Regions from separate parts of the Bacillus sp. C1 genome, predicted to be linked through region 1. Evidence: riboswitches for the same ligand, from Rfam matches in the RefSeq annotation. Region 1 holds a riboswitch; the other holds the start of a gene.
What was found. Region 1 has a riboswitch for FMN ahead of ACX5JI_RS13545 (ECF transporter S component). Riboswitches for the same ligand answer to the same signal wherever they lie in the genome.

Region 1 (11,560 bases):
GCTTCATCTACAACAAATAACGAAATATGAATCCTCTTTAGTTCTCTTATTATTACTTCAGATTGCAGCATTTCAGGTGAGACAAAGACAAATTTATAAGAAGATAATTTCCTTATTGCTTTCTTTTTTTCAATTACTGTCCGAAAACTATTAAACGCAATTACACGGTCCTTCACTATATATTTAAGCTGAGCTACTTGGTCTTCCATTAAAGATAATAACGGCGAAACAATAAGTACTGTTCCAGTTTGCATCAAACCAGGTAGCTGATAACACATGGATTTTCCTCTTCCAGTGGGAAGCATCGCTACAACATCTTTTCCTTGTAATAAATCTACAATAACTTCTTTCTGCCCTTGCCGAAATTCGTTATAACCGAACCACTTATACAAATCAGCCTCAAGACTCATTTACAACCTCCATTTGCGCTAATACAAGGCGGATTTCAAAATAAGAAACCCCTTCTCCTACAGCTTGCTTTAATACACGTAACTTACGTGTTTGTAATGTCTCAATAATGCGCTGCACCTGCTTGATTTTATTTTTTTTCATAAACATTTCAATAGAAAAATCTCTTTCTCTTAATGCGATTTCTACAAAATGGTCTTCGATTGTTGCAACTTTTAAATTTCTAATTGTTGCAATTTCCTCTAAAGAACGCCCTTGTCTCCAAAGCTGATATGTTTTCTGAGTAGATAAACTAAACAAATCCGCCCTTTCATTTGGATAAGAAATAATCTTTGTTAATAACGGAAAATCTTTTTCATTCTCTCGAACAGATTGAATGATGAAATGAATGGTACCCCAAAATAACAAGTATACGCGAAATACATCTTGATTTGTAATTTCTGCAAGCTGTTTTAATGTGTATCCAATCCGTTCATACCCTGTTAGTCGATATGTAAAAATCATTGCTTCTACCGGCAAGGTATCCTGCAGTAACATATGTACCTCTTTCCATAAGCTTTCTGAAAGTTTGCCTCTTGCATACGGTATTCCGATGAGAAATCGCTTGACCCACATCATGATTTCTGGATCTTGTTGAATCGGAAGGAATTTGCTATTTTTATGTTGCAAGTTTGACACAGTTTGAACAATTAATGAAAGTCGTTTCCAAAAGAGTTCACCAACATCTCCATAGTGTAAACCGTGTAAATACTGTGGAAAATAAAATGTTTTCTCCAAGTTTTTTACTTGTTCTTTTCCAGCATACGTTAACATGTACGTATTTTCGTTTACACTTTGAACCCAGCCTTTATGTAATATATCTTCAATTTCCTGATCATAATCTACACGTTGTAATGACTTATATATTCCAAATAAAAAAGAAATGTGAAATATATTTCCGTCTTGTAACGTTTGTGAAGAACGTTTTCCTTTTAAAAGGTGATAAATGGAAGAAACAGTTCGTTCACCATCTAATTGTTTTATACAATACAATAACGTATATTGTAATTGCATCACAGCCTCCACCTTTCCCTTACATGTATAACGCTATTCACTAATAGTAATAGCTCAATTAACCAATACTTACTATCAACGGGGATGAAAAGCCCTAACTGATAAAATTTCTATTCTATATTGTCTATTGTATCAAACTGTACAGCATTTAGGCATTTTGAAAATCTTGTGAAATAACTTAAAAATAAGTTGACACTCTAATTGATAAGCATTATCATTATAATTTTATGTTGAAAAGTTTGAAAAACCGTTTTACAATAAGGTTATAATTTTTATAACGACTATTTTCACATACGTATTATCAGGAGGGAAAAGATATGGCAAAATATACAATTGTTGATAAAGACACTTGCATCGCATGTGGAGCATGCGGAGCTGCTGCACCAGATATTTATGACTACGATGATGAAGGAATTGCATTTGTAACATTAGATGATAACCAAGGTATCGTTGAAATTCCAGATGTATTAATCGATGACATGATGGATGCATTTGAAGGTTGTCCAACTGACTCAATTAAAGTTGCTGACGAAACATTCGATGGTGACGCTTTAAAATTCGAATAGTCTTTTTATTAACTTCAAAAAATCCCCCTCATTTTTATGAGGGGGATTTTTTGTTTATTCATCTAACTAACCATTTAAACCGTCGTCAGCAGGATGCTCCTAGCTGACGACCAAAATTTCTACGCATTTTTCATTTTTGCAAATAACCATACCTTTAAACGTGAAAACAACGCTACAAATACAATTGTTACAACAATTCCTTTAATTAAATTAAATGGCAGAATCGCCGCTACAACCGTTTGTCGCATACTACTACTAGACATAGCAGGCTGATCTAAAAACCAAGTGTACGCTGGTAAAATAATGAAATAATTTAACACACCCATAATGATAGACATCATAACCGTTCCTAACATTAACCCCGTTGTTAAACTTTTCACTGTGCGATGCTTACGAAATAAAAATGCTGCTGGACCAATAAATAAACATCCCGCTACAAAATTAGCTACCTCTCCAATTGGGACCCCTGTTAAACTACCTTGAATTCCATAGTGAAGGATATTTTTTATCCCTTCTACCACTACTCCTGCAATCGGACTAAAAAGAATTGCTGCGATTAAAGCTGGCACATCACTAAAGTCGATTTTTAAAAACGGCGGAAGTCCTGGAAACGGAAAATCCAACATCATAAGCAAATACGCAATACTACTAAGCATCGCTACACTCACCATTTGTACTACACTGTTTTTTTGTTTCATCTTTCTCTCTCCTTTTCCATCGATCATCTCATGGAAAGTGGAAAGGTTCTGCTATGCCCATTTTTCATAATATGAAAAAACCCTTTGCGATTTACACAAAGGGAGAATTTTTAGGCACATCAAACAGACGTTCAAAGAACTATCTTTTTTGAACGCTTGAACCTCCATCTTCTCCCATCCAGACTGTACTGTCGGCTTTGGAATCTCACCAAATCCTGCCTTAACGGCTCGCGGGCTTAGAACGAAAAACTTCTGTTCATCACCGCCGGTCGGGATTTTCACCCTGCCCCGAAGATAGACCGATATTCTATTTTCCTCACCATTATACAACATCCTCATTCAGTTGTGAATAAAAATGTTTATAACTTATGAATAGTAAGTGGTATTTCGGTAGGAATCTATACGTTTAAAACAAATCTTACAATATTTTAAGCTTACTACCAGCGAATTATTTGACCATATAATCCATATTTTTTACAATCTGGATTTTTCCTATGTAATTCCCTAGTCATCCATACAGAAAAGTGATAAGATATTGAATTGTTAAGATAAGAGCATTTTCTTAATACGGAGGAAATGTCATGAAGAAGGAAAAAAGACAATCGATTCAAGAAACGATGAAAAAAAACTTAAGAAAAGAATACTTTTATTTAAAAAAGGAATTACTTTTCTACTGTCCAATTGATTTAGGCGCATTTTCTAGAGAAACATACTATGCTACTTTTGACAAAGAAGGAATTAGTATTTATCAGTATGATAAAACAACAGAAAGTAAACTAAAGCTATGCGAACGTCATCCTTGGAAAAGTTGGGACAGAGTGAAAGTTGATCACTATTTAACAACATCACAATTTGTTTTCCAAGGAAAACGGAATTGGATTCTCTCTCTCTTTCATAAAGGGAAAGAAGCCCAAAAAATAATTGAAGAACATACTTCTTTACAAACAGAAGTTGTTTCCCGATCCTTTTTGAAAAAGCTTCCTGGTTTTCGTTCTAATACAACTTTAAACAAATATATTGGCAGCATATGTTATACTGCACTTATTGCATTTTTATTAAAATGGATGATTCCATTCCAACAAATACAAGTTGCCTTGTATTCTTTTTCAATCGGTTGCATGCTTCTTGGTCTACTTTGCTTTACAATTGGACTAATCGAGCCAACCATTGTATTATTTCGAACGAGGGAAAAGACGAGAGCAAAGGTCTTTTATTATTATAGCTATTTAGCGATTTCTGGGTTTATATGCGTCTTTATTTTTTGGTAAAAAAGGCTAGTGATACTAGCCCTTTTTTAATTTATGTATAACTTTTGATTTGGATAAATTTGATTTTGTTGTAATGTATTTTTCATTTTTATATCCTGAACAGTTATACCAAACTTCCGGGCAATACTAACCAGTGTATCCCCTTTTTGTACAATATATATTGATACCGAGGCCACTTGATCTCTTTCTTCATTTAAGACAAGCAACGGATTCATTGCATTTCTTTTTCCAAATGTCCAGGCGCCTTTATGGACTTCCAAGTGCAGATGTGCACCTCGTGATTCACCCGTGTTTCCTACTTCACCAATTATCTCGCCGCTTTCAATTCGGTCTCCTTGAAATACATATCTCTTATTTAAATGAGCGTAAACAGCCTCATATTCTCCATGTTTAATAAACACTACATGTCCATAACTATTTGAAAAATAGGATTTTGTTACCATTCCCTTTCGAATTGCCGCAACCGGCGTTCCAACTGAAGCAGCTATATCAATACCATAGTGTTTTCCATTTCTCGTTCCAAAATAGTCACTAATTCTTCCATCTACAGGCCACGTCCATCTCCCGTCTTCAGCATAAGCATATATTTGAGAACTAAACAACAATCCAAAGACAAGCACCCCGATTTTTAAGCCTTTCATATACATCCTCCATTTTTTGATAACCGTCACGCTTTCTCTATTGTGGTATATTACGGAAAAAAGTATACAAAAAAGAAGTGAATTACTCCACTTCCTTCTCTTCCTTTTTTCGAAAAACAATTGCACTTCGTTTATATTCGACATCGTTCACATGAAGACGAGCATTTATCACTCTAGCAATTGCAAATAAATAATCAGATAATCGATTCACATATCGTAATACCACGTCGTTTATTTCTTCTTTCCTTCTTAAGGATACAATCTGCCGCTCAGCTCTTCTCGTCACCGTACGAGCAACATGAATCATCGCAGACGCTGAGCTCCCACCAGGTAAAATAAAACGCTCTAACGGCGGAGCTTCTTCTATGTAACGATCGATCTGTTTTTCTAAATATATAACCATTTCGTCCTTTACTGTATACCGCATTTTTTGTTGCATAATTGCTAAATCCCCACCACAATCAAACAACTCATGCTGAATCTTTTCAAGCTCACCATGTATATCTTGAAATTGTTCTTCTTGAATCATAGTCATCGCATATCCAATATAAGAGTTCGCCTCATCAATGGTTCCATATGCTTCTACACGGATATCGTCTTTAGCAACTCGTCCACCAATAACACTCGTTTGCCCTTTATCTCCTGTTTTCGTATATAGTTTCAAATTTTCTACACCTCTCTTTTTAATTTTTATTCCTTACACTAGCTATTACTAATGTAAGTGTGGATTTTAGAAATAAATTAAAACCTTCTTTTGTTTTCATAACTGCAATTTATACGCTAACAAATCAACATGGATTTCTTCTTTCCCCAATCTTATCTTTTTGTCTCTCAATCCAATTTCACAAAGAGACCACCATCTACAAATAGCATAATAAAACAAAAAGCTCTAATATTCTTCATTCCATTGAGAAAATATTATAAACTCAAAAAGAATAAAAAATACTAGAACTTCAGTACTCACTCACAACAATATCACTTATATTGATTGTTCTGGTAAATATACGGAGAATGTTGTTCCTTCTCCAACGATACTCGCTATAGAGATTTTCCCATCATGACCTTGAACAATATTTTTAGCAATTGCAAGTCCTAAACCAGTCCCGCCTGTTTTCCCGCGTGTCCTTGCTTTATCAGCTTTATAGAAACGATCAAACAAGAATGGAATATCTTCTTCAGGAATACCAGCACCTGAATCTTGGACTTCAAAGACTAAACCATTATTTTTCGTATCAATAACAAGTTTTACATGACCACCTGCATTTGTATGCCTAATCGCATTATCAATTAAATTCGTTAATACTTGTTCCATACGATCTGGATCAAATTGATGTTCTGCAATTTGGTTACGGAAATCCACAGTTAACTGTACTTCTTTATCCTGTGCAATCCCTTGAAATTTACGGGCAATTTTCTCAACAAATGGATGAATATCCACTTCACATATATGAAGCTCTACATGACCACTCTCCATACGTGCTAGATCTAAAAGTTCATTTACAAGACGCCCTAAACGTACAGACTCATCGTAAATAATTTGTACAAATTCATTTATGTCTTCTTTCGATTGAACAACATCATCTAAGATTGCCTCACTATACCCTTGAAGCATAACCATCGGGGTACGCAATTCATGAGACACATTTGCAATAAAATCTTTACGCATTTTTTCAAGACGACGTTCTTCTGTCATATCTCGAAGTACCGCCACAGCACCACGAATCTTCGTTTGATTATATAACGGTGTCATTAGGACCACGTAGTTACCCTTTTGTAAATTAATTTCAATACCTTGCTGTTGCTCACTTTCTACTACAAGATGGAATAATTCCACAAGTTCCGGTGGTAAATTCCTACTTAATTCTAACTCTTTTTCTTCTTGCCAAACTTGTAAGAAATGTTCGGCGGGCGGATTGATAACAACAACCTCACCCTCTTGATTCAGCGTTACAACTCCATCCGCCATACTACTTAAAATACTAGAGAGTTGTTCTTTTTCTTGTTGCAATGCATTAATATTAAACTTTAATTGTTTTCCCATCTGATTTAAAGCTGTTGCTAGTTCTCCTATTTCATCCTGTGAAACCATAGGAGCTTTCGTATCAAATTTTCCACGCGCTACTTCAAAAGCCACTTCACGCATTTTTCGAAGTGGAGCTGTAATCCGTGTCGATAAGAAAAATGCAAAAAACGTGGTTAAAATAATTGCAATTCCCGCTGATAGAAAAATAAAATCTGTCGCTTTTTCCATACCTTGTTTTGGGACTTGCAATGATTGATACACAAACACCGCGCTATGATTTGATGATTGCAGCGGCTTACCAACAATCATAATGTCATTTTCAGAATTTTTGTTCGATTTATCATCAGACACTTTTTTTATTGTTTCTTTATTTTCTTTTTTATCAATAAAAACAGCTGCTAACTCTTTATCCTTTTTCAAATCGTCTATCGTAAGATGTATCAATCCTTCTTGTTTCGGCGAAGAAGAAACTTCCTGATCCTCTTTCACAATAATAATTCGTGAGAGCGGATCAGTAAATTTATATGCAATACCCTCTATCGTCTTTTCGTCTGCCCCTTCTTCAATTAATTCTGCAACACTTGTAGCTACTTTTGTAAGCCGTGTTTCACTCATTTCAATATAGTAATTATCAAAAAACTGCGAAAGCAAAATGGCAACAAAGCCAAGAACAAATGAAACAAGAAGCAATATTGTCATCCACAGCTTTCCTACTACACTTCTCCAAAGCATCAGTCGTTCACAACCTCAAACTTATAACCAACACCCCATACAGTTACAATCATTTTCGCTGCATCAGATGATTTTTTACTTAATTTTTCTCGCAAACGCTTTACATGCGTATCTACTGTACGTAAATCTCCAAAGAATTCATATTGCCATACTTCTTTTAACAATTGCTCACGATCAAATACTTTATCAGGAGCCTTTGCTAAAAATAGTAACAATTCGTATTCCTTTGGCGTTAAATTGACTTCATCGCCATCAGCTGTAACACGATGCGCATCGTTATCAATTGTTAAATGAGGGAATACAATCACATCTTTTGTAGTTGTATCTTGTGTAAAGAATGTTGTTGTGACCGAACGTCGTAGTACCGCTTTTACACGAAGAACTACTTCGCGTGGACTAAATGGCTTTACGATATAATCATCCGAGCCAACTTCAAATCCTTGCACTCTGTTTACTTCTTCACCTTTAGCTGTCAGCATAATAATTGGTGTTGCTTTTTTCTCACGAATCCCTTTACACACTTCAATTCCATCTTTTCCAGGCATCATAATATCTAATAAGATTAAATCGTAATCATTTTGCAACGCTTTTTCTAAAGCAGTATCGCCATTGTCAGCCTCATCGATTATATATTGTTCTCTTTCTAAATACATTTTCAATAAACGACGAATACGATCTTCATCATCTACAATTAAAATTCTTGGTTCGTTTCCCATTGCTTCCCGCTGCCTGAAAAAAACATAACAACGGTTCACACCTACCTTTCTATAATATACTACTGTTCTTACTCTTATCTCATAAATAGACAATTCTAAAGTGTTATACTGCCACTTTAGTAATTCTGCTTCACAAGAATACTAAAATTCGTTCATTTCTTTTCCAAAAATATGTATTTTTTTTGACCAAGGCATTTAGGCCTCGACATCATTTTACAAAATCACCCTTTATATTGCCATGGTTTTCTCAAAAAAGAAAAGAAATTGACAAAAATAAAATAGGAAAGTGACAACCACCTTCCTATTTTATCACGTTCAACTGTATAGGGATAACATCCTATGCGTACGAATGTAAGCCAGCAATAATTAAATTTACAACGATGAAATTAAACATAATTATCGCAAATCCAATTACTGCAAGCCATGCAGATTTTTCTCCATGCCAACCTTTAGATAAGCGTAAATGTAAAACAGCAGCATAAAAGAGCCATGTAATAAGTGCCCACACCTCTTTTGGATCCCATCCCCAAAAGCGTGTCCATGCAATTTGCGCCCAAATCATTGCAAAAATTAAAGCTCCTAACGTAAAGACGGGGAATCCAATCGCAATAGATCGATATCCAATTTCATCAAGCAAATCACTGTTAACATTTTTCACTACTGGCTGAAGGGCCGCTGATACTCTTTTTCGTAAAATGAATCGTAATACAATATATAGTCCCGTTCCAATAAGCACTGACCAAATCACTGTATTTAATTTCTTTGCATTTATGATAGCAGGCATTTCTGCAATAGGTTCGAATTTTCCGGTTGTTATTAACTTCCCTTCATGAGGTCCAACTAGCGCAGGGAGATTATATTTCATCTCTACTTTTTGTTCATTTTTATCCACCCATTCAAACTTCGCTTCATATTTCGCTGCCGAATAAACCGTTGTTATCGCTATAAATCCGACTGTGCAAACGAGTGTAAATACGACTGTCTCAAGCCAAAATGTTCGTTTCGTTCTTGTTGATTGATCTACATTTTTAAGTAAATACATGACACCTGTAATAAAACTAATCGCTAAAATAGCCTGTCCAGCCGCTGCCGTTGTTACATGTATATGTAGCCAATTACTTTTCAACGATGGAATAAGAGGTGAAATTTCTCTAGGAAACATACTTGCATATGCAATTAATAAAAGCGCTACTGGTAATGCAAATAGTCCAATTATGCTTACACGATACATAAAGTACATAACAATAAAAGCACCAACAAGCATCATGCCGAAAAATGTACCAAACTCAAAGAAATTACTTACCGGCGCATGTCCTGAAGCGATCCATCTCGTTATAAAATATACAGTTTGAGCGGCAAATCCTAAAATTGTTATGGTTATGCCTATATTTGCCCACTTCCGTCCTTTTTCTTTAATCGCTCCGCCGAAGAATAGTGTTGCAATTAAATATAAGATAAACGCGGCAAATAGAAAGTTACTGCTTATTTGCACCATATATTCTCCCCACCTTAACTAATTTTTTGATCATTTACTTTGTCGAATGGTTGTGGAATTGTTGTTCCTTCAAGGACTTTCTCGATATCTTTCCGCAAGCCAAACCAATTTTTATTTGTATGCCCGGCAATCCACCATTCATCTTTAACACGTTGTATCCAGATGCGACGATGGTTCCAGTACATCCCTTGAATTACACCAACCATGAAAATAAATCCTCCGACCCCTAAAATCCACAGTGTCAAATCTTTTCTTACAATAAGCCCCGTTGCATTTCGCATTTCTACCCCAGCAAAGGTCATTTTATATTGATTGTTTCCTTCTGGTTCTATATTTTGTTGTATACCTACAAAACTTACTTCTCCTTTTGGCGTCTCTGGTGTAAACATTTTAAAAACGAAAGCTGGGTTGTTTGGAATCTTTGTTTTTGTATTCGGTTGACCATTCTCATCAAAATAAAAATCAGGAAAATAACTTAATAACTTTATAGAATACCCATCTCCTAAATCGTATGTTTCTTTTGGATTTTCTAAGTTAACAGTAATAGGTCCCCACTTTTGATTATTATCTTTTTTCTGCAAAGTAAACGACATACTACTAAACTCGTTCTCTTTAAAATCAAGTTGATATATGGCAAACTGATCAAACTTGAGCGGTTCATTTACTCTAATTGCACTTTCCTTTACCTTTTCTAACTTCGGTTTTTGCCCTGCAATATTTTCCCCTACAGTTTTATACAATACAGCATTTGTTTGATAGTTTTTAGCAATCATTTTATCGCCTACACGATCAATCGCATCATTAAATACTTTAGCATCTTTATCTTTATCATAAACTTCTTTTATAAACTTTTCGTTCTTCAAATAATATTTCCCATCTGTTCCTGGTATCTCTCTCGTTTCCCCATCGCGTAGCCATAGCGATTCATCCACATACATACTCGGAAGGAATCGTAACATTGCTCCGAATAGAAAAATAATAAGACCGATATGATTCACATACGGACCCCAGCGCGAAAATCTTCCTTTTTCCGCTAAAATATTTTCGCCTTCAGCCCTTACATTATAGTTTCTCTTCATTAAATTCGTTTGAATCTGTTCTAAATCCCCCTCTTTCGCGGAGCCTGTCCCATACAATCTTTGTCTTTTTAAAAAACTTGGGTGTCTTTTTACTCCCTGTTTTTTTAAAGCTTTATAAAGCGGAATTACACGATCTAAACTACAAATCACAAGCGATACGCCAATGGAAGCAATTAAAATCATATACCACCATGAGCTATATAACTTGTTAAATCCTAATTGATAATACAATTGTCCTAAAAAACCATATTCCTGTTCATAATATTCACTCGGCGTAACACCCGGAGGTATATACATTTCTTGTGGAAATATCGTTCCAACAGCTGATGCTAATAGAGTGATAACAATAAGCCATATCCCTACTTTTACAGATGAAAAAAAACGCCAAACTTTATCCACTATCGTTTTTGTATGAGTAATAGAGCGCCTAGCACTCCCCTCATATCGCATATCTAATAATCTTGTATTTTCCTTGTTTTCAAAAGGTTTTCCACAAGCTTCACAAAAAATTGTGCCTATTGGATTTACATGCCCACATTCACACTTTATCTGTTCCAACGTCCTCACCGCCTTTTGTTTCTATTGTACCCCCTAAGCACAAGTTACCTCAATAATCAGAATTTTCAAAACGGGAACCAAGACGAAGCAAAGCACCCTCATCTCTCAAACTTACTGCCACATTATGTATATATAAATCCAATTTGATTTTCTAACAGATACATGATGGTTATGAAGAACAGACAGAGACCTTCACTCATTTTCTCCTTCTGTTTTCACATGGAATGGGACTAAAAAAGGCACTGACCGCTTCTATCCATGGCCGGATCCTCTCATCCACCTGAAAAGAATGGTTTGATGTGCGTTTTTTAATTTGGATTCAT
Region 2 (11,560 bases), on a different contig from region 1:
TTACAAAAACGATTTAATGGGGCAGCTGTATCCTACGATCAATATGCAAGTGTACAAAAAAAGATGGCGCAGCAATTGCTTTTAGTCATGAAAAAACAGTATCACAAGATGTCTTCCATTCGTATTTTAGAACTTGGATGTGGCACAGGATATTTGACTGAACAATTAGCGGCTTCTTTTCCGAATGCCACAATTACCGCAATTGATTTTGCTGAAAGTATGATCGCTGTTGCAAAAATGAGAAATCATGTTGAATCTGTAGCATTTCGATGTGAAGATATTGAACATCTTACACTAAGGGAATCATTTGATGTCATTATTTCAAGTGCAACATTTCAGTGGTTAAATGATTTGGAAATGGTGGTACACCGTTTATATAATAGGCATTTATTTGAAGATGGCTTGTTGTTATTTTCCACATTTGGAGAACAGACATTTCAAGAGCTTCATACAGCATTTCAAAATGCTAAAGAAGAAAGAAAAATACAAAACAACGTATCAGTTGGACAACGTTTTTTAACGAGAGAACAGTTGCGAGATGTATGTGAAAGTGTAACAGGGGATGTTCATGTTTCTGAAACATGTTACATAGAAAAGTTTACTAAAGTTCGGGACTTTCTACAATCCATTCGGAAAGTAGGCGCGACGAATAGTAATGCAGAATATTACTGTCAAAGTCCTTCTCTCTTTCGAAATATGTTTCGCATATATGAAAGAGACTTCACAGAAGAAGGAGAAATTGTAGCAACGTATCATGCTTTATTTGCGTATATTGAAAAAGAGGGGAAGAGAAAAAATGAAACAAGTACAAACAAAAGTGGATTGGAAGAAAATTGCATTTGACGTAGTAGAGGGGAGAAATATAACGAAAGAAGAAGCGATAGCTATTTTAGAAGCAGATGACACGGAAGTATTAGAAGTTATGAATGCAGCTTATATTATTCGCCATCATTACTTTGGTAAAAAAGTGAAATTGAATATGATTATTAATACAAAATCTGGATTATGTCCAGAAGATTGTGGGTACTGTTCGCAGTCTATTGTTTCAGAAGCGCCAATCGATAAGTATGCATGGTTAACGCAAGAAAAGATTGTAGAGGGAGCTCATGAAGCGATTCGTCGTAAAGCAGGTACATATTGTATTGTTGCATCTGGCCGTCGTCCAACGAATAAAGAAGTGAATCATGTTATTGGTGCTGTAAAAGAAATTCGTGAAACGACAGATTTGAAAATTTGCTGTTGCTTAGGATTTTTAAATGAAGATCAAGCTGGTCGCTTAGCAGAAGCGGGGGTTCACCGTTATAACCATAACTTAAATACACATGCCAACAATTATGATAGCATTTGTTCAACGCATACATATGACGATCGCGTTGATACAGTAGAAAAAGCAAAGCAAGCTGGCATTTCTCCATGCTCTGGTGCGATTTTTGGAATGGGAGAAACGAAGGAACAGCGTGTTGAAATTGCCTTTGAATTACAGCGTTTAGATGCAGATTCTATACCATGTAATTTCCTTGTTGCTGTTAAAGGGACACCGCTTGAAGGGCAGAAAAAATTAACACCAGTAGAATGTTTAAAAGTGTTAGCGATGATGCGCTTTGTAAATCCATCAAAAGAAATTCGAATTTCCGGTGGTCGTGAAATTAACTTACGTTTTGTGCAGCCACTTGGCTTATTTGCAGCAAATTCAATTTTTGTTGGTGATTATTTAACGACAGCGGGACAAGAGCCGACAAAGGATTGGAATATGATTGAGGATTTAGGGTTTGAAATTGAGGAATGTGCATTATAAATATAAAAAAACAAGCTCTTTGAGAGGGCTTGTTTTTTTGTGAATAAAATAAGTAGAAACTTTTATCCCGCTATTTGCGGGCAGTGAGACCCTTACCTCAAGATTCAGAGAGGAACAAGGAAAATAGGTGGGGGGTGGGCTGCCTGTAAAGGTCCGATTGGTGAGGGCTGATTAAAGTTTCACTTTATTTGAGTAACTTTTTCATGAAAAATGAATGGTGTGGGTGCATTTTCCACACTGTAATTGTACATAGTAAAGGTGTAATTGATCTCGGTCTGGAGGATGTCACATGCACAAATATATACTCGCCATTATGACGGTTCTTATTTTATTAAAGGCAATAAGTACTGATCCTGTTAAGGCAGCTGAAAATCCAGAACAAAAAGGAATGCAGCAAAGAATTGAACAGCATTTTCGAACAAAAGCGGAGCATCTTGGTATAGAAACTGAAGGAAAAGATTTAAATGAAGTGCGGAAAGAACTTCATATTGTGGAGGAAGAAAAAAGACGAGAAAATGTGTGGAAAATTGCTCAAAACCTTCGTATTAAAACAGAAGGAAAAACGATGGACGAATTAATTAAAGATGTGCGGAAAAAAGTAAAAAAATAACAAAGAGGCATGAAGCCTCTTTGTTATGACCATTGTTTGGATAAATGAGCCATTTCAATTGCAGCAACTGCAGATTCATAGCCTTTGTTACCAGCCTTCGTACCGGCGCGTTCAATTGCTTGCTCAATTGTTTCAGTTGTTAATACGCCGAAAATAACTGGGATGTCTGTTTGTAATGATAAAGAGGCAACACCTTTTGCAACTTCATTACAAACATAATCATAATGAGTTGTAGCACCACGAATGACTGTTCCTAGCGTAATAACCGTATCGTATTTTCCACTACTAGCCATTTTTTTTGCGATTAATGGAATTTCAAATGCACCTGGAACCCATGCAACGTCAATATCACTTTCTTCTACACCATGGCGTTTTAGTCCATCTAATGCGCCGCCTAATAGTTTGCTTGTAATAAATTCATTGAAACGTCCAACAACAATCCCTACTTTTAATCCTGTACCAACTAAATGACCTTCGAATACCATATTATATCTCTCCCTTTATATATTATAAACTTAATAAGTGACCTAATTTTTCTAATTTTGTTTGTAAATATACTTTGTTTTCTTCTTTTGTTGGCATTTGCAACGGTACGCGTTCGAAAACTTCTAAATCATAACCTTGCAAGCCAGTGATTTTTCTCGGATTATTCGTTAATAAACGCAATTGTTGTAAACCTAGATCTTTTAAAATTTGGGCACCGATGCCGTAATCACGAAGATCTGCTGGAAAGCCTAATTTTTCATTTGCTTCCACAGTATCTAGTCCTTCTTCCTGCAATTTGTATGCACGAAGTTTATTAAGTAATCCAATGCCGCGCCCTTCCTGCCTCATATAAAGAAGAACCCCTTTTCCTTCACGTTCAATTTGCGCAAGAGCAGCATGAAGTTGAGGGCCGCAGTCACAGCGGCATGAACCGAAAACATCGCCAGTTAAACATTCAGAATGGACACGCACGAGAACAGGTTCACCAGTAGAAATGTCTCCTTTTACGAGAGCGATATGTTCTTTTTGATCAATCGAATTGGAATAACCGATTGCATGAAAGGTACCGAAATCTGTCGGCAATGCAATTTCTACTTCTCTTGTTACGAGCGTTTCATGATGGCGGCGATAAGCAATTAAATCCTCAATCGTAATCATTTTTATATCAAATTGTTTTGCTGATTGTACTAAATCAGGAACACGTGCCATCGTACCGTCTTCTTTTATAATTTCACAAATGACCCCTGCTGGTTTGGCGCCACATAACCTTGCTAAATCAACAGCTGCTTCGGTATGACCAGCGCGACGCAAGACACCGCCTTCCTTCGCAATTAAAGGAAAGATATGACCTGGACGATTAAAATCCGTTCCTTTTGATGCCGGATTTAATAACTCGCGTACAGTTGTTGCACGTTCGTAAGCACTAATACCCGTTGTTGTAGAAACGTGGTCAACACTTACTGTAAACGCCGTATGATGAGAATCTGTATTATGAGAAACCATAGGCTCTAACTGTAATCGGTCAGCATATTGCTCTGTAATCGGTACACAGACAAGACCACGACCATGGGTAATCATAAAATTAATTGTTTCAGGCGTAATATTCTCTGCTAAAGCAACGAAATCCCCTTCATTTTCACGGCTTTCATCATCACATACAATAACCACTTTTCCTTGTTTTAAATCTTCTAGTGCCTCTTCAATACGATGAAACATTGTGCTTCCCCCTTATAGAAATCCATTTTCTTGTAAAAAGCTTTCTGTAACTGAACTGTTCTGTTTTTTAGGCTTTGAAATAAAACGCTCAATATACTTTCCAATCATGTCACATTCAATGTTCACGATGTCTCCAGCTATTTTTTCACCAATAATAGATTCGCTTACTGTGTGCGGAATGAGTGAAATAGTAATGGAAGATTCATCTATATCAAATATCGTTAAGCTTGTGCCATCAACAGCTACTGACCCTTTGTGTAAACAATAACGGAGCAAATTATCTGGAATTTCAATTTTGTAATATATGGCATTATAGTGCTGCTTTTTACTTACAATGGTTCCAATTCCATCAATGTGCCCTGTAACGAAATGTCCACCAAAGCGTCCGTTTGCAGCCATTGCTCGTTCTAAGTTCACTTTAGAACGAGTGCCAAGCATACGGAGTGATGTCGCCCGCATTGTTTCGGGCATGGCATCAACAGTAAACGAAGACGCTGTAAAGGAAGTGACGGTTAAGCAGATACCATTTACAGCGATACTGTCTCCTAAATGTACATCTGATAAAATTGTATTTGCGGTAATGGTTAGCTGCATCGCTTCCCCGCTTTGTTTTATATTTGAAACAGTTCCAAGCTCTTCTACAATTCCTGTAAACATGCAGGCACCTCATTTCGCACTGTAGCGATGATTTTTATATCATCACCAATTTGTTTCATCTCTTGAATTTGCAAAGAAATTGTATCGTGTAGCTTACTAAAGCCAGTGCCACCAAACATAGTTGGGGCATCTTTTCCACCGATTAATTTAGGGCTTATATAAGTTACAATTTCATTAAAACACTTTGTTTGTAAAAAGCTGGCGTGCATTGATTGTCCGCCTTCAACAAAGAGTGAAAGAATTTGTTTCTCACCGAGAAGGAGGAGAAGGTCGCATATTTCAATTTGGCTCGTCTGCATTTGGAGTACAGATACCGCCTGAGATTCATACGTTGCTATTTTTTCTTTATTTACATGTTTCCCAACAATAATCCATGTTGGTGCGATCCCGTCAGTAATGACATGAGAGGACAGGGGCGTTCGTAAATGTGTATCTAAAATGATTCGAATTGGATGTTTTCCTCCGTTTGGAAGACGTGTTGTTAAAGATGGATTATCAGCTATAACAGTATTCACTCCGACAAGGATGGCATCGTGCATATGCCGATATTGATGAACGTCTTTGCGAGCAACTTCACCAGTAATCCATTTACTTTCTCCGGTAGTAGTTGCTATTTTTCCATCTAAACTCATCGCTGTTTTTATTGTTACAAACGGCTGTTTTGTTTTCATATAGTGGAAAAAGTACCGGTTTAATAAGAGTGCTTCTTCTTCGAGAACACCAGTAGTGACACGAATCCCCGCTTCTTGCAAACGTTTTGCACCGTTACCTGAAACGAGCGGATTGCAATCGAGCGTAGCGATTACAACACGTTTTACCTCTTTTGCAACAAGTAAATCGCAGCACGGTGGAGTTTTGCCAAAATGACTGCATGGCTCTAACGTTATATATACAGTGGATCCTTTTGCTTGATCACCAGCCATACGAAGGGCGTGAACTTCAGCGTGTTCTTCGCCTGCACGTAGATGCGCTCCCATTCCAATAATGTTTCCATGTTTTACAACAACAGCACCGACCATTGGATTTGGACTTGTTTGCCCTGCAGTACTTTGTGCTAACTGTAAGGCAATCTTCATATATTCTTGGTCTGTCATTCGTTTCACCTCTCCTAAGAAAAATCAAAAAACCCCAAGGATAATAATATCCTTGGGGTTTGGGAGACGTGATTTCTAGAAATATAGTTCGAATACGAGAGTATAGGAAAGAAACCTAACGATGATTGATATTTTTGCACGGAAAAGAAGCCTAGCAAACTATCAATTTTTTAGACGCTAGTCGTATCTTTTTATTTCAGCATAGAAAAATAAGTATATGAAAGAAAACATATACAGCGATTCAAAAAGAATCAGTAAAAATGTGTACGCCAAAATAAAAGTGTATTCGCTATATAAGCACTAGAAAACATATCCTTCTCCCATCCAGACTATACTGTCGGCCCTAGAGTTTCACTAGATCCACCGTTTCCAAGATTGAAAACGGGTCACGGACTTAGAAGTGTGCACTTCATCACCGCCGGTTGGGAATTTCACCCGACCCCGAAGGATGCTGTTTGCTCACATTATAGCACAAAAAAGAAAAAATGATAGTAAAAAGTATTAGAATGTGAAGAATTATATGAAAATTAAGGTGGGATTCATGTTGTTATACGATGTAAATACAAATTGAAAAACAGAGAGGAACTTGCTTTTTTAGGGGAGAGAGGGAACTGATTTAGGTAATGTTAAATAAAAGAAACGGGTATATTTCGTAATGAGTTATATGGCATATAGAGAAGCATGCGCAACTCATCGCGCACGCTTCTATACTATTATTCTTTTGATGCTCGAACGACAGACTCAAATTTTCCTTTATGAGAACCATCGCAATAAGGCATATTTTTTGATAAACCGCAGCGGCATAAAGAAAATGCCGGCTTTGCTGGGAAAACATTCCCTTCTGCGTCGATTAATTCCACATCCCCTGTAATGCGAAATGAACCATTATCATTTACTTTAATTTGTACTTTTGCCAACGTTATCCCTCCTTTCCAAACGCTTATGTTCATCATATAATTGCAGTACGCGCTTGACAACAAAAACAGTACTTTGTGTATAGAGGTAGAGAGTGTTATAATAACGTTTATAATTGATACATAGTAAGGTGACGAAACATGAATAAACAATTACGTACATTGCAAAATATTGCAAGTGAGCGCACATGGGTATCGTTTTTAAATGATAATCATCCCTATAGTTTACTGCATTGGTCGATTGCAGGTGTAGGGCAGGAGCCAAAAGATGTGTGGCTTTTGCAAGATGAAGTAACATTTCAAACAACAGAATTTCAAACGCTTGATGAAGCAGTAAAATGGATTTCTGAAAATATGGAACAAGTTACAGATGTGTTAGCACAATAATATGAAAAAACAGGCTTATGCAAGCCTGTTTTTTGTTTCGTTCACATATGTTTTTAAAAATCGATCTACGGCATCTTCATATTCTTGCTTGTTTTCATTATAAGAACAAGCGTGTGTACCGTGTTCTGCAATAAAGAGCTGTTTATTATTTTCTTTTGCTTCATACAGTGCTTTTGTCATATCGCATAAAATGTAGTCATCTTCCTTACTGTGAATAAAAAGAACTGGATTATTTATGTTTTTAATACAATCAATCGGAGAAACTTCTTGTATTGTATAACCGTCTCTAATTTTTAAAAAGGCGTTTGCTAATGGTAGTAGTGGCCATTTCGGTAAATGGAACTCGACTTTTAAGCGATGTTGTAACTGACCATAAAAGTCTGAGAATGGACAATCTGCAATATAAAAATCAGCGCCATCTTCCACCATTCCCGCATATTGAAGGAGTGTTGCAGCTCCCATCGATTCTCCATGGATACCAAGTATAATATTTGTTCCAAAACGCTCTTTTAGCCAATCGACGACCGTCTTTAAATCATGTTTTTCGTAATAGCCATAACTTGTTGTTTTACCACCTGTTTTACCATGGCGGCGGTGATCATAAATGAATACATTATATCCTCTATTTAAAAATAAATTGGCATATTTAACAGAGTTTATTTTATTTACAGTTACACCATGACAAAAAATCATAAACTTATTCGAATTTCCAGCAGAAATGTAATAGCCGTGAATGTCATATTTAAATTGCGAAGGAATACGAATCTCTTCTTTTGGAATAGCGTTAAAATCTTCTACGCGAAAATGTTTTTTCGTTTCTCTCTCTAAAATTTCTTCTTCTGTTTTTTTCTTTAAGTACATGACTTTATTGGTAAAGAAAATACCGATACCAATTAATGTCCCTAGTACGGTTAACAATGCTGTAAGAAAACGTTTCATACTTTACCTCATCCTCCAAACATCTCTGCATATGATACAATCATATTGTATCATAATGATGTGAAAAGGGGAGAAAGTGGGGCATGGTTCAAATACAAAAAATCAAAGTGGAAATGAGAGAGAAAATTGGGCTATTTATGCGTGAGAATTGGGGAAGCCTACTAATGGTTTCACGTGGAAAGGCACATCAGTTAGATCAATTACCTGGTTTTGTTGCGCTTGAAGATGACAGAATAATAGGAATTATCACGTATGAGATAAAGGGAAATGATTGTGAGATTGTTTCATTGGATAGCTATAAGGAGAGAAAAGGGATTGGAACGAAACTTGTAGAGTATGTAATTGATAGTGCAAAAAAACAATGTTGTAAAAAGGTATGGCTTATTACAACAAATGATAATACGAATGCACTTCGTTTCTATCAGAAACGTGGTTTTATAATGACTAACTTATATATAGATGCGGTCAAGGAGGCGAGAAAGATAAAGCGGGAAATTCCGCTTGTTGGGTATGATAACATCGCGATTTTACATGAAATTCAACTAGAAAAAATGGATGTATAAAAATAATGTATAGATGAGAGGAAGATGAAGAAGTAAGAAAAATATTATGTAACAATTTTCAGAAATATAAAACAATACCCTTGACGAATGTCTTACTTTGTTTTAGGTTTAAATTGTAAGCTATTACCATATTAAGGGGTGACGATGTGGCAACCATACGTGATGTTGCAAAATTGGCCGGTGTTTCAGTCGCAACCGTTTCACGAGTGATTAATGAAAAAGGGTATGTCCATGAGGATACAGTTAAACAAGTAAAACAAGCAATTGAAGAGCTAAAGTATCAACCGAATGCTGTAGCAAAGGCATTATTTAAAAAAGCTTCGACAATGATAGCTATAGTAGTGTCAAACTTACAAAATCCATCCTATATAACATTGCTTCGTTCAGTAGAAGAGGCCGCCTATAAAGAGGGATATCAAATTGTTATTTGTAATATGGAAAATAAAAAAGAGTATATAGATGTAGTACAAAATCATATTGCCGGTGTTATTGTGATGAAAGATGTATGTGAGTGTGTAAAGCAACTTTCTCTTCCATTTGTTGTACTTGGGGAAGGAACATTAAATCCATCTATTTGTACATATTATGAAAGTGGTAGAAAAGCAGTTAGTTTGTTAAAGGAAAAAGGCTGCTATTTTCTTGCTTATATTGGTAATGAGTTAGAAGATGCAGCAATAGAGGAACATACCGCTGGTTTTTTGGATGCTGTTTGGGAAGAAGGAATTGCTTATCGAGAAGAAAAAATAAGAGGAGGGGCAGAGGGAAAACGAATTATTGAATTATTACAAAAACACCCATATATAGACGGTATAGTAGCTGCTAGTGATGCGATTGCAATTGCTACCATTCGAGCGGCGAACACGCTTGGAATTCGTATACCTACTCATTTGCAAGTCATTGGGTTTGAAGGAAGTTTACAAGGTGAATGGATTACGCCAACTTTGACAACGATTGGAAGGTCTTTTGAACAACAAGGAGCTGTAGCAGTACAAAGCTTAGTAAGGAAAATAAAAAAGGGACAAGTACAACTTGAGGAAGTACAGCAAGAAGAGTTTGTATTAATTGAACGTGAATCGACAAAGTAAAAGGTGCAGATAAGTCGCACCTTTTTTATAATGTGATGGCAGCACTAACACCGAATATAAGTAACGAAATATAGTAGTAATGTAGTGACTATATAAATCCATTTTGATTTTTCGACACATAACCCGCTGCTAGGAAGAGTAAAAAGTGAACTACACTCATTTTCTCTCTTTGTTTTCACTTGGCATGGGGTAGGAAGAGGGGCTGACCGCTTCTATGCATGGCCGGATGCTCTCTCCCACCTAAAAAGGATGGTTTATGTCATTTTTTCATTTGTATTTATATAGTGTGGAAAAGCTAGTTCTTGTTTAATAGAGCATAAAGACTTTGCAAATAGTTCAGGTTCTTCTAAATTTGGCGAATGAGCGGAGTTTGGAAACCAAATCATTTTTTTGATGGGTGCTTGAATTGTATCGCAGTATTGTTGAACGAGTGCATAAGGTGTTTGGTAGTCGAAACGACCTGAACAAAAATAAATCGGTACGGAAAGTTTTGAGATGGAGGAAAAGAAATCTACTTTAAGCATCTCTTCCCACAACGTCCCAGATTTCACGTTTCCTGCGAAAAATTTCATCCAGTCTAGCCACGTATATTCTGAAGAAAATAATCCTTTTCGGATGAAAGAAAACGAGGTTCCATTTTGAACTGCTCCTCCAAATGTACCAAGCCACTTTCTTTGAATCATAAGACGTCGCATGTCTAGAAAAGGAGGTTTCCCTAGTTTTGTTAGAGAAGTTAATGCCCGCTCATGCCCATGTTGTTTTGCGGAATGAAGTAAGTGTTGATAGAGTAATTCTTCGTTTTGTTTCATATGTACAACCTGCCCAATGCCAATATAAGCCTCGATGTAGTCAGGATATTGATTTGCAATTTGTAAACCGATAATACTGCCCCAAGAATGTCCCACGAGAAATAGTTTTCGTTTTTTGAAGCGAGAAAGAAGATATTTGATTACTTCAAGTGCATCTGATACAAATTTTTTAATTGTAAATTTTGTTTTTATATCCCGCCAAGAAAAGGATTTGCCTGCTCCACGTTGATCCCAATTCACAACGATAAAATGTTTTTCTAAGTCTTTTTGAAAATGACGGATGAATCCAATTTGTGCCATACCAGGGCCGCCGTGACAGGATAATAAAATAGGCTGATGTATGTTTTGGCCACGAATAAGAAGAGTTTGTTTCCGATTGTTAATCATAACGCTTTCGATCGTAGCGACGCTATTTGGAATTGGATTCTTTAATTCGTTGTAAAACTTTGGAGTTTGGCTACGAAAAAGCATATAAAAACCTCCTGTTCTCTAAGGGGATGTATCGCACGGGTGTACGATCTTGCATATACTGTTAAAAAGTTATTGTATCATAACATGTAGGCTGTATTTCAACTATGAGAGCTCAGGGGAGAGGGGGACGTGACGTGACGATTGGAGAAATTATAGATTGTTTAAACAAACGGGAACCACTTGCTATTATAGCCAAACGCCTCAACATGAGCCCGTATGCATTGTCGAAAAAGTTAAGGGGGCTTGGATATGAATATGATGGCGAACAGAAAAAACGAATATTCATTGGAGAAGGAGAAGAGCCCCGGCACTTACACCTTCAAGAAGCAGCTGCACTTCAATATGCTAAAAAAGATTACCAACTTTTAATTTATGAACAACTACAAAAAATTTATGAATTATTGCGAAAACGTGAGGAGCCCGTTCTTACAAAAATAATCAAAAGTAGTGAGAAAAAAAAACGTACTTTTTCTATTTGTACGGACATTTTAAGGAAATTAGACGTTGTAGCTGATGGAACAGGAGTTCATAAATC

Region 2: another riboswitch for FMN. It lies ahead of ribD (bifunctional diaminohydroxyphosphoribosylaminopyrimidine deaminase/5-amino-6-(5-phosphoribosylamino)uracil reductase RibD); the one in region 1 lies ahead of ACX5JI_RS13545 (ECF transporter S component).

Annotation. Positions count from the first base shown of each region.
Region 1 is NZ_JBTMZT010000003.1:501,554-513,113, forward strand. It holds gene ACX5JI_RS13530 (RecQ family ATP-dependent DNA helicase) at 1-410, opposite strand, end outside; gene ACX5JI_RS13535 (YpbB family protein) at 400-1,461, opposite strand; gene ACX5JI_RS13540 (ferredoxin) at 1,779-2,027, shown strand; gene ACX5JI_RS13545 (ECF transporter S component) at 2,147-2,725, opposite strand; FMN riboswitch at 2,888-3,025, opposite strand; gene ACX5JI_RS13550 (hypothetical protein) at 3,307-3,993, shown strand; gene ACX5JI_RS13555 (peptidoglycan DD-metalloendopeptidase family protein) at 4,020-4,634, opposite strand; gene ACX5JI_RS13560 (cob(I)yrinic acid a,c-diamide adenosyltransferase) at 4,717-5,298, opposite strand; gene ACX5JI_RS13565 (ATP-binding protein) at 5,614-7,389, opposite strand; gene resD (DNA-binding response regulator ResD) at 7,389-8,105, opposite strand; gene ccsB (c-type cytochrome biogenesis protein CcsB) at 8,443-9,600, opposite strand; gene ACX5JI_RS13580 (cytochrome c biogenesis ResB family protein) at 9,615-11,237, opposite strand.
Region 2 is NZ_JBTMZT010000001.1:531,456-543,015, forward strand. It holds gene bioC (malonyl-ACP O-methyltransferase BioC) at 1-843, shown strand, start outside; gene bioB (biotin synthase BioB) at 797-1,795, shown strand; gene ACX5JI_RS02875 (hypothetical protein) at 2,085-2,405, shown strand; gene ribH (6,7-dimethyl-8-ribityllumazine synthase) at 2,429-2,890, opposite strand; gene ACX5JI_RS02885 (bifunctional 3,4-dihydroxy-2-butanone-4-phosphate synthase/GTP cyclohydrolase II) at 2,913-4,106, opposite strand; gene ribE (riboflavin synthase) at 4,119-4,763, opposite strand; gene ribD (bifunctional diaminohydroxyphosphoribosylaminopyrimidine deaminase/5-amino-6-(5-phosphoribosylamino)uracil reductase RibD) at 4,745-5,857, opposite strand; FMN riboswitch at 6,166-6,310, opposite strand; gene ACX5JI_RS02900 (CDGSH iron-sulfur domain-containing protein) at 6,571-6,810, opposite strand; gene ACX5JI_RS02905 (DUF2552 family protein) at 6,913-7,158, shown strand; gene ACX5JI_RS02910 (alpha/beta hydrolase) at 7,174-8,097, opposite strand; gene ACX5JI_RS02915 (GNAT family N-acetyltransferase) at 8,181-8,660, shown strand; gene ACX5JI_RS02920 (LacI family DNA-binding transcriptional regulator) at 8,807-9,745, shown strand; gene ACX5JI_RS02925 (alpha/beta fold hydrolase) at 10,000-11,025, opposite strand; gene ACX5JI_RS02930 (ribbon-helix-helix domain-containing protein) at 11,160-11,560, shown strand, end outside.